Regions from separate parts of the Glutamicibacter sp. JL.03c genome, predicted to be linked through region 1. Evidence: riboswitches for the same ligand, from Rfam matches in the RefSeq annotation. Region 1 holds a riboswitch; each other region holds the start of a gene.
What was found. Region 1 has a riboswitch for S-adenosylmethionine ahead of OF385_RS01630 (methionine ABC transporter ATP-binding protein). Riboswitches for the same ligand answer to the same signal wherever they lie in the genome.

Region 2: another riboswitch for S-adenosylmethionine. It lies ahead of OF385_RS04880 (hypothetical protein); the one in region 1 lies ahead of OF385_RS01630 (methionine ABC transporter ATP-binding protein).
Region 3: another riboswitch for S-adenosylmethionine. It lies ahead of OF385_RS15680 (substrate-binding domain-containing protein); the one in region 1 lies ahead of OF385_RS01630 (methionine ABC transporter ATP-binding protein).
Region 4: another riboswitch for S-adenosylmethionine. It lies ahead of OF385_RS04340 (bifunctional o-acetylhomoserine/o-acetylserine sulfhydrylase); the one in region 1 lies ahead of OF385_RS01630 (methionine ABC transporter ATP-binding protein).

What each region holds. Positions count from the first base shown of each region.
Region 1 covers NZ_CP107575.1:348,997-351,191, reverse strand. Annotated here, with positions in the region: gene OF385_RS01635 (methionine ABC transporter permease) at 1-139, opposite strand, end outside; gene OF385_RS01630 (methionine ABC transporter ATP-binding protein) at 156-959, opposite strand; SAM riboswitch class I at 1,048-1,137, opposite strand; gene OF385_RS01625 (SDR family oxidoreductase) at 1,423-2,195, shown strand, end outside.
Region 2 covers NZ_CP107575.1:1,052,993-1,055,187, reverse strand. Annotated here, with positions in the region: gene OF385_RS04890 (MFS transporter) at 1-144, shown strand, start outside; gene OF385_RS04885 (type 1 glutamine amidotransferase domain-containing protein) at 227-952, shown strand; SAM riboswitch class I at 1,132-1,242, shown strand; gene OF385_RS04880 (hypothetical protein) at 1,236-1,604, shown strand; gene rpsO (30S ribosomal protein S15) at 1,754-2,023, opposite strand; gene OF385_RS04870 (class I SAM-dependent methyltransferase) at 2,131-2,195, opposite strand, start outside.
Region 3 covers NZ_CP107575.1:3,384,572-3,386,766, reverse strand. Annotated here, with positions in the region: gene OF385_RS15685 (SdpI family protein) at 57-419, opposite strand; SAM riboswitch class I at 703-793, shown strand; gene OF385_RS15680 (substrate-binding domain-containing protein) at 862-1,902, shown strand; gene OF385_RS15675 (sugar ABC transporter ATP-binding protein) at 1,886-2,195, shown strand, end outside.
Region 4 covers NZ_CP107575.1:945,501-947,695, forward strand. Annotated here, with positions in the region: gene OF385_RS04335 (VOC family protein) at 1-479, opposite strand, end outside; SAM riboswitch class IV at 652-772, shown strand; gene OF385_RS04340 (bifunctional o-acetylhomoserine/o-acetylserine sulfhydrylase) at 863-2,195, shown strand, end outside.

The DNA.
Region 1 (2,195 bases):
TGGGGATGGCCACCAGCAGCATCGCGAAGGTCTGTGCCATGGCGACCCAGATTTCCGGAGCCAATTCGGCAATCCGGTCAAAGCTGAAAGCTGCCGCGGAGCCGTTGCTCGTGGCAAGCACTACTGAAGTGAAGTTCATTGGTAATCCAGGTTCTCTATACGCGGGCTACGTTGGCAGCGAGGTGGCTCGCCTGCCTAGGCTGCCGATTCAGCGTGATTTCATCGCTGATCAGGTAGCGGCCAATGGGCGTAATCGGTTCAAAGCTTGGTTCTTGCAGAGAGCTCAGCGCAAATTCTTCAACCACCGCGCCGTCTTCCATGACCGAGACTTTGTCGGCGATGGCCTTGATGACGTTCATCTCGTGAGTGACGATGACGGTGGTAATACCGAGGCTTGCGTTGATGTCGCTGAGGTACTGCAGCACCGAGGTGGTGGTTCGCGGATCCACGGCGCTGGTTGGTTCATCGCACAACAGGACCTTGGGCTCGGTCACCAGCGCACGGGCGATGGAGATGCGCTGTTTCTGTCCCCCCGAGAGCTGACCCGGGTAGGCGCTGGCCTTGTCAGCCAGGTCCACAATGGCCAGTGCTTCCAGCGCGCGTTCGCGTCGTTCTTTCTTTGGCACTCCGGCGAATTTCAGGTTCAGTTCGACGTTCTGCTGCGCGGTGCGGTTATTGAGCAGATTAAAGTGCTGGAAGATCATTCCTATGTCATGGCGCTGCTTGCGCAGCTCGCCTTCGCTGAGCCCGGTGAGCTCTACGCCGTCAACAAACACCTGGCCAGAGCTGGGGCGCTGCAGCAGGTTGATATTACGCAGGAGTGTTGACTTTCCAGCGCCGGAGAATCCGATAATGCCATGGATGCTGCCGGCCTGGATATCGAGTGAGACATCCTTGACGGCGGTGAATAGCTCTTGGCCTTTGCCGAAGGTCGTGGTTACGTTCTCAAGACGAATCATGATCGCTCCCTTGATGCTTGGTTATGCGGAGCGTACTTAGCGAAAAACCATCTGCGGTGAGCAGATATGTGGATCGCGAAGTGAAAGTACTCCATCGGTCCTGGCTGTAGCACCGCTCCCTCTCGGGTGGTTGCTGCGACGTCGTTGAGCCAGATCTCTCAGTCGCTCTGGATGGTGTGTGTTCGGTTGTACCGCCCGAACAATTCAAGTCTGTGCTCCATGGCCTCAGGCCGACAAAAGTTACGTAAACCTGCGTCATCAAGTCACGTTTACGCGCGACTCACGCGATAAACCCGCAATAATCGACGTAATAATCCGAAATATTTCTCTTGTTACTAGTTTTATGACGTCATGGCTTGAAGCTTGCACTGATGCGCCTTTGAATCTCGCGCGAAAGCTGAATGGGGAATTCAGCGGTGACCACGATGGTTGTATGTGATTGCAGATCAATCGAGAGGACATCATGAAGATCGCAATCACCGGTGCCACCGGACAACTGGGCCAGCTGGTCATCGACGCGCTGCTCGAACGCGGGGCCGACCCAGCACAGCTGGTAGCCATTGGCCGTTCTGCGCAGAAGCTTGAACCGCTGGCAGGCAAGGGTCTTCAGACGCGCGTGGCTGACTACAACGCGGAAGCTTCCTTGGTCACCGCGCTGGAGGGCGTGGACAAGCTGTTGCTGATTTCAGGCAGCGAAGTCGGGCAGCGAGCCGTCCAGCATGAGAACGTCATCACCGCGGCCCAGCGCGTCAGCGTCAAGCTCATCGCCTACACCTCCGTCGCCAATGCGCTCACCGGCAATATGAAGCTTGCGCAGGAACATATCGCCACCGAGCATATGCTGGCTGCTTCAGGCATCGGCTACGTCCTCTTGCGCAACGGCTGGTACACGGAAAACTACACCGATCAGCTGCTTGGCTACCTCAACAGCGGAGTTGTCCTCGGCGCGGCCGGCGACGGCAAGATCAGCGCCGCGACCCGTGCGGACTACGCGGAGGCTGCAGCTGCTGTGCTGCTCTCGGAATCTAACGAAGCAGGGAAGATCTACGAATTGGGCGGAGACAAGCCCTTCACCCTCAGCCAGCTGGCCGGGGCCGTCAGTGCGGCCGCAGGGCAAGATGTCGCTTACCAGGACGTCGACCCTCAGCAGCTGGTGGCGATCTACACCGAGTCCGGTGTCCCCGAGGTTTTCGCTGACATCCTGGTGGATACGGACCTGCGAGTTCGCGAAGGGGC
Region 2 (2,195 bases), 700 kb from region 1:
ATCCTGGTGGGTGCCGTCGCTGCCGCGGCCAGCGTCTCGGCGGGCTTATGGGCCCTGGCCGCCGTGATCTTGGCTATTGCTTTGCTGGGAATCCTGATGCTTCGCTTGCCTGAATCCCCCTCCAAACAGGGAGCAATCGCATAGAACTCTGGAAACCGCCTAGGTGCGGTTGAAGCCTTGCCAACTTTGTACAAGGCTGGGAGGACAAATGCGAAAGGAGTACCCCGTGAAGAAAATCCTGATGGTCCTAACTAGCGTTTCCGAACTCGGTGCTGGCGGAGACCCCACCGGATATAACGTCGCGGAAGCAGCTCATCCTTGGAAGGTCTTCCGAGATTCAGGGCATTTCGTCGACTTTGCCTCGATCAAGGGCGGACAGCCTCCCCGTGACACTGTCGATACGGACGATCCAATCCAGGTGCAATTCACTGAAGATGAAACGACCCGGGCCGGCCTGTACAACACGGCCAGGGTGGAAGTCATTGACCCGGAGCAATACGACGCGATCTACCTAGTAGGCGGTCACGGCACCATGTGGGATTTCCCCGACAATGAAGGCCTGCAAAAGCTCATTGGGGATATTTATAACAAGGGTGGAGTCGTCGGCGCAGTGTGCCATGGCCCGGCGGGTCTGCTCGATGTGGAACTGCACCACGGCATCAAGCTGCTCAGCGGCAAGGATGTCGCGGCCTTCACCAACGATGAGGAAATAGCCGTTGGCAAGGATCAGATCATCCCCTTCTTCTTGGCCGACAAACTGGTCGAGCAAGGCGCCAACCATATCCCCGCGGATAATTTTGAAGAGAACGTTCAAGTCTCCGAACGTCTGGTCACCGGCCAGAACCCTGCGTCGGCCGCAGGAGTCGCTAAGGAGATGGAGAAGCTTCTCGCAGAAGTAATCCACCAGGAAAAGGCAGCCGAAGAAGCCGCTGCCGAAGCCGAAGCGGACTAAAAATCGGCGTCACCCTCGCAAAGATGACGTAAAAATTGCGCTTGAACCCGTGCCATCGCACGGGTTCAAGCTCTTTTCGGCCCACTGAGTTCCACGATAACGTTCTCCAGCTAGAGGCTGGCTCAACGAGGATCCAGCACTTCGCAGCCGAGCCCAAAGAGCTGATAGTGATTGATGTGTACCCATCCCGAGTGGCCGAGAGACCTGGCTCTGCGATGCCGCAGCAACCTATCCAGCTGATGAAGAATGAGCTTTTGCGGATATGGTGCTACCGCCAGAACCGATGGAAAGGTGGCTTTGGCATGTCTTCGCAGGCCCCGGATCATATCCTTACCACCCACGCCGGCTCCCTGCCGCGCACCCCGGAGCTCTTGGCGGCAACGCGGCCAAGGAGAACTATCCCGAGGATGTTGCCGGTTTTACCGAATTGCTCTTACCCGCTGTGGCGGATGTCGTCCAGCTAAAACGCATTGCCGGGATTGATATTCCCAATGATGGCGAATACGGCCGTACGATGTCCTCGCCGGTGGACTACGGGGCCTGGTGGAGCTATTCCTTCGCACACCTTGAAGGCTTGGAATCTACGACCGTGGACCGGCGGGCTGAAACGGAAGTTCGCCGCTCTTCGCGTTATGTTGTTGCCAGCCCCTGAAAGAGGATCATAGGGGCCGTCAACAACATAACGGGTTGGAACAGTGCTGCAAGAAATTCAGTGGAAAATTCCCTCATGAGGCCTTTCGGCCATAAAAAAGTCCCCGCCTTCCACAAGGAAGGCGGGGATCTTCGCACCAGCGCGAGAGACTACTTACGCAGGCCCAAGCGCTCGATCAGCGAACGGTAACGCTCGATGTCGGTGTTCTTCAGGTAGCCGAGCATACGACGACGACGACCAACCAGAGCCATCAGGCCACGGCGGGTGTGGTGGTCATGCTTGTGCATCTTCAGGTGCTCGGTCAGGTCCGAAATACGGCGGGACATGACGGCAATCTGAACCTCAGGCGAACCGGTGTCACCCTCGTGGGTAGCGTAAGCCTTGATGATTTCGTTCTTGATAGTGGCATCCAATGCCATAACAAACTCCTAGAGTTGGACCGCGTTCATAAGTCAGTGCAAACGCCGAAACGTTTACGGCGGATACTCGCAACCGCGGACTGCAGCGAGAACCATCGTCAATCATATCACCGTCGGGGACGCCGACGGGACCTCCAAGCATGGGTGAGATACGGCACCTGCACCCTTGCGG
Region 3 (2,195 bases), 550 kb from region 1:
CACCGCGTCGTCAGTGATTTCCTCATTGATGGCGCGGTGCGCTGTTGATTCGGCGCTCAGGCGGAGAACCGTTTGGCGACCTTGTTCCCCTTGGACGCGGCACGCAGCATCAGCACGAGGACCAGGGCAAAGCCGATAGCGGCTAGGGCGAATGCTGCGGCGAAATTCTGCAGGAAACAGAAGATTGCCGAGGAGATCAAGAAGAGCCAGCCGGTGATGCCAGAGAGCTTGAGGGTTGGTGAGGCTTCGCGGTGCGCCGCCAGCCAGGCTTCATCGCTGGCCAGGGTGTGACGGGTTTTCAGGCCAACGCTGCTGTTGCGCGGCAGGCGGCCGTCGGCCCCCATGCGGGCCAGTAGGCCCGCGGTGAGCGCTAGGACAAGCAGCCCGAACATCAGGCTCACTGTGCTGGTCGAATCCACGCGGATGTCCTCTCGATCGGTGTCCTTGGATTCAGTCTAGGCGATTGTGATATTGGGCAGTACCCGCATCGTGCACGGCTTGCCCGGCTCAAGCAGCCAGGCAAATGCGAACCGGGGAACGCGAACCGGGGATCGTAATATGCGGAAATATGACGCGCTGTCCACGCATTCACGGGGCTTGAAGCTGTCAAAAACCCCGGATTTGTGACGAGATCTGACGCAGGGTTCCCTCCCATGACGCCGGCTTAGCCAACGTGGCTGATCGATGCTTGACTCGAATGACACCCCATCCAGAGCGGCTGAGAGACCTGGCTCCATGACGCCGCAGCAAGTTTGCCTCCTGCAGATAGTGCTAAAGCCAGGTTCGATGGAGCTCCCGGGTTCAGAAGCAAGGACTTCTGTGCGGGATCCCTCGGTCCTAGATGTCTCAGAGAGGGACGGCATGACTCGTACTCGCCCGCACACCTTGAAGCTTGTGGCTGTTGCCCTGGCTGCCACCACGCTGCTCACGGGCTGCTCGTTGAAAGAACCGCGCCCCCAAGCGGCTCCGGTCGCGGCGCAAAGCAGCAACCCGCAAGCCGAGCAGCAGCTGGAGGATGTTCCTTCGCTGGAAGGCAAGAAAGTCGGCATCGCGGCCAAGGACATCCTGCACGATTACTCGCGGGTGGTCTACCAGCAGATCCAGGAACGCATCAAGGAGCTCGGCGGCGAGGTCATCGCTACCCAGGCCGAAGCCAAGGACGAGAAGCACGTTTCCGACGTGGAAAACCTGATTACCCAGTCGCCCGATGCCATCGTGGTGATCCTGGGTGATGCGCAGACGCTCACCCCTGCCCTGGCCAAGGTGGACGCCGCAGGCATTCCGCTGTTCACCATCGACTTCCAGAGCGAATACTCGAAGAACAACGTCACCAGCGACAACTGGAATGTGGGCACCACGCTGGCTCGCACCATGGCAGAAGACCTGCACGGCAAGGGCAAGATCCTGGTCTTCAACGGCTTCCCCGGCGTGACGCCGTGCCGGATCCGCTACAACAGCCTGAACCTGGTGCTCGAGGACTACCCGAATATCGAGAAGATCACCCCTGAACTCCAGGACAAGTATGAGGGCACCATCGAAGATGCCAAGAACCAGATCCAGGACCAGCTGCGCAGGCTGCCCGAGGGCGAAGTCGACGCGATCTGGTCGTGCTGGGACATGCCGCTGATCGGAGCGGCGCAGGCCATCGACCCCACCGATAATGACATCAAGCTCTATGGCGTCGATGCGGAGCCCGGAGCCCTGGATTTGATCGCCGACCCGAACAGCTCCTACCAGTTCACCGTCGCCCAGCCCACCAAGCAGATCGCCGCGACCTCGGCCAGCAATATCGCCCTGTTCCTCGATGGGCAAACCGATCAGGTCCCGAGCACCAGCTATGCCGAGCCGATTTTTGTCGACAAGGACAACGTGAATCAGGTGCGCAATGACAACGGCATCTAATGACTTGCTGAGCATGGCCGGGATCAATAAATCTTTTGGCAACGTCAAGGTGCTCGATGATGTCCACCTGCAGCTTCGAGCCGGGGAAGTCCTGGGCCTCGTGGGCGAAAACGGTGCCGGCAAGTCCACGCTGATCAAGATTCTCACGGGCCTGTACACCCTGGATACCGGCCACATCGAACTGGCTGGCAAAGCCGTGCAGATCCGCCGCCCCGCCGATGCAGAAGCTCTGGGCATCGAGGTGATCCACCAGGACCGCCACCTGGCCGGACGCCTGACCGTAGCCGAGCAGC
Region 4 (2,195 bases), 600 kb from region 1:
ATCGCCCCGGCTGGCTCAAGGGCCTTGGAAGGATGCAGATCCCTGGCTTCCTCGTCCCAGGAGATCAGGTACGGGCACTGCGGGTCGGCGATCAGGCCCTTGATGCCGATCTGCTGCCAGGTCAGCTCGCGGCCATCGGGGAACTTGCGGTTGCCCGGAACGGCCTTGCGGCCCAGCCGGTCTTCGGCGCTGGATAGATCGTCCACCGAAACGCACCAGCCCATCCAGCCGCCGCCGAGCTCCGAACGGGCCCGCACCGCCTGGCCGAAGGGGGCCTTGTCGCTGGCCGGGTGGTTCAGCACCTCAACGACTTCCAGGTATTGCCCATGCTTGAGCGGGAAGATGACATTGCGCGTCCCGAACCTCGGATGCACGCCTCCCTTGACGAACTCCAGGCCGAGCGACTCGGAGATTCTTTGCGCGGTTGGCAGCAGCCCATCCGGGCCACAAGCATAACTAACGTGATCTAGCCTCATCATGAAGCCATCATGGCAACATGTGACCGCAGTCTCTACTTAGGTGACCCTAATCTTTTTTGCTGGATCGAATTCCCTGCGGCAAAAGCGCGAACTATCTGGAATATGACCGATTGCGACCATTTGCAGGCGCCCGCATTGCAAAGATCTTCGGTTTTCGGGCACACTGGTAACAGGTCATGAGTCCCAGTAATAAGCCCCGGCTTACTGGGCGGCAACCCTCCAACCGCGGTGGGGTGCCCCGGGTGAAGACCTGGCCCTTAGGTGCATACGGCAGCTAAGGACAAGCGCGGGTAACCCTGGAAGACTTCTTGACGAGGTGCTTCCTGTCGGTGTCTTCTCAGTGGTCTACCCCCATAGTCATGAAACGCTATTTGGAGGAAACCATGAGCAACAACTGGTCATTTGAAACCCGTCAGATCCACTCCGGCCAGACCCCGGATCCGGCCACCGGCGCACGAGCGCTGCCGATTTTCCAGACCACGTCTTTCGTCTTCCCGACCGCGCAGAGCGCGGCCGCCCGCTTCGCCTTGCAGGAGCTGGAACCGATCTACACCCGCATCGGCAATCCCACCACCGACGCGGTGGAAACCCGGATCGCCGATCTGGAAGGCGGAGTAGGGGCGCTGCTGCTCTCCTCGGGCCAGGCCGCCACCACCTTCGCCATCCTGAACCTCGCCGAGGCCGGCGACCACCTGGTGGCCAGCCCCAGCCTGTACGGCGGAACCCAGAACCTGCTCAAGCACACCCTCAAGCGCCTGGGCATCGAAGTCACCTTTGTGGCCGACCCGGATAACCTGCAGGACTGGCGCGACGCGGTCCGCCCGAACACCAAGGCCTTCTTCGGCGAAACCATTTCCAACCCGCGCCAAGACGTGCTGGACATCGAAGAGGTCGCCAAGATCGCCCACGAAAACGGCGTGCCGCTGCTGGTGGACAACACCCTGGCCACCCCGTACCTGATCCGCCCGATCGAATTCGGGGCCGACATCGTCATCCACTCGGCCACCAAGTTCCTCGGCGGCCACGGCAATGCGATCGCCGGGGTGATCGTGGACTCGGGCAACTTCGACTTCGCCAAAGACCCAGCTCGTTTCCCGGGCTTCAATACCCCCGACGAGTCCTACAACGGCTTGGTCTTCGCCCGCGATCTGGGTGTGGACGGCATCCTCGGGGCCAATCTGGCCTACATCCTCAAGGCGCGCGTGCAGCTGCTGCGCGATTTGGGCGCCTCGGTCTCGCCATTCAATGCCTTCCTGATCGCCCAGGGGCTGGAAACCCTGTCCCTGCGCATCGAGCGCCACGGCGAAAATGCGCGCGAGGTAGCCAGCTGGCTCGAAGCCCGCGCCGAAGTGCAAAAGGTCGCCTATGCGGGACTGGCCTCCTCGCCATGGTTCGAGCGCGCCCAGAAGTACAGCGAGCACGGCGCCGGATCGGTGATCGCCTTCGAGCTTGCCGGTGGCGCGGCCGCCGGCCAGGCCTTCGTCAACGCGCTGGAGTTGCATTCGCACGTGGCCAACATCGGCGATGTCCGCTCGCTGGCCATCCACCCGGCCTCCACCACCCACGCCCAGCTCTCCGAGGCCGATCAGGTCGCCGCCGGCGTGAGCCCGTCCCTGGTCCGCATCAGCGTCGGCCTGGAGAACATCAAGGACATCCTGGCCGACTTGGAACTGGGCTTCAACGCTGTTGCCGCCCTGGATTCCGCGGCCGACGATA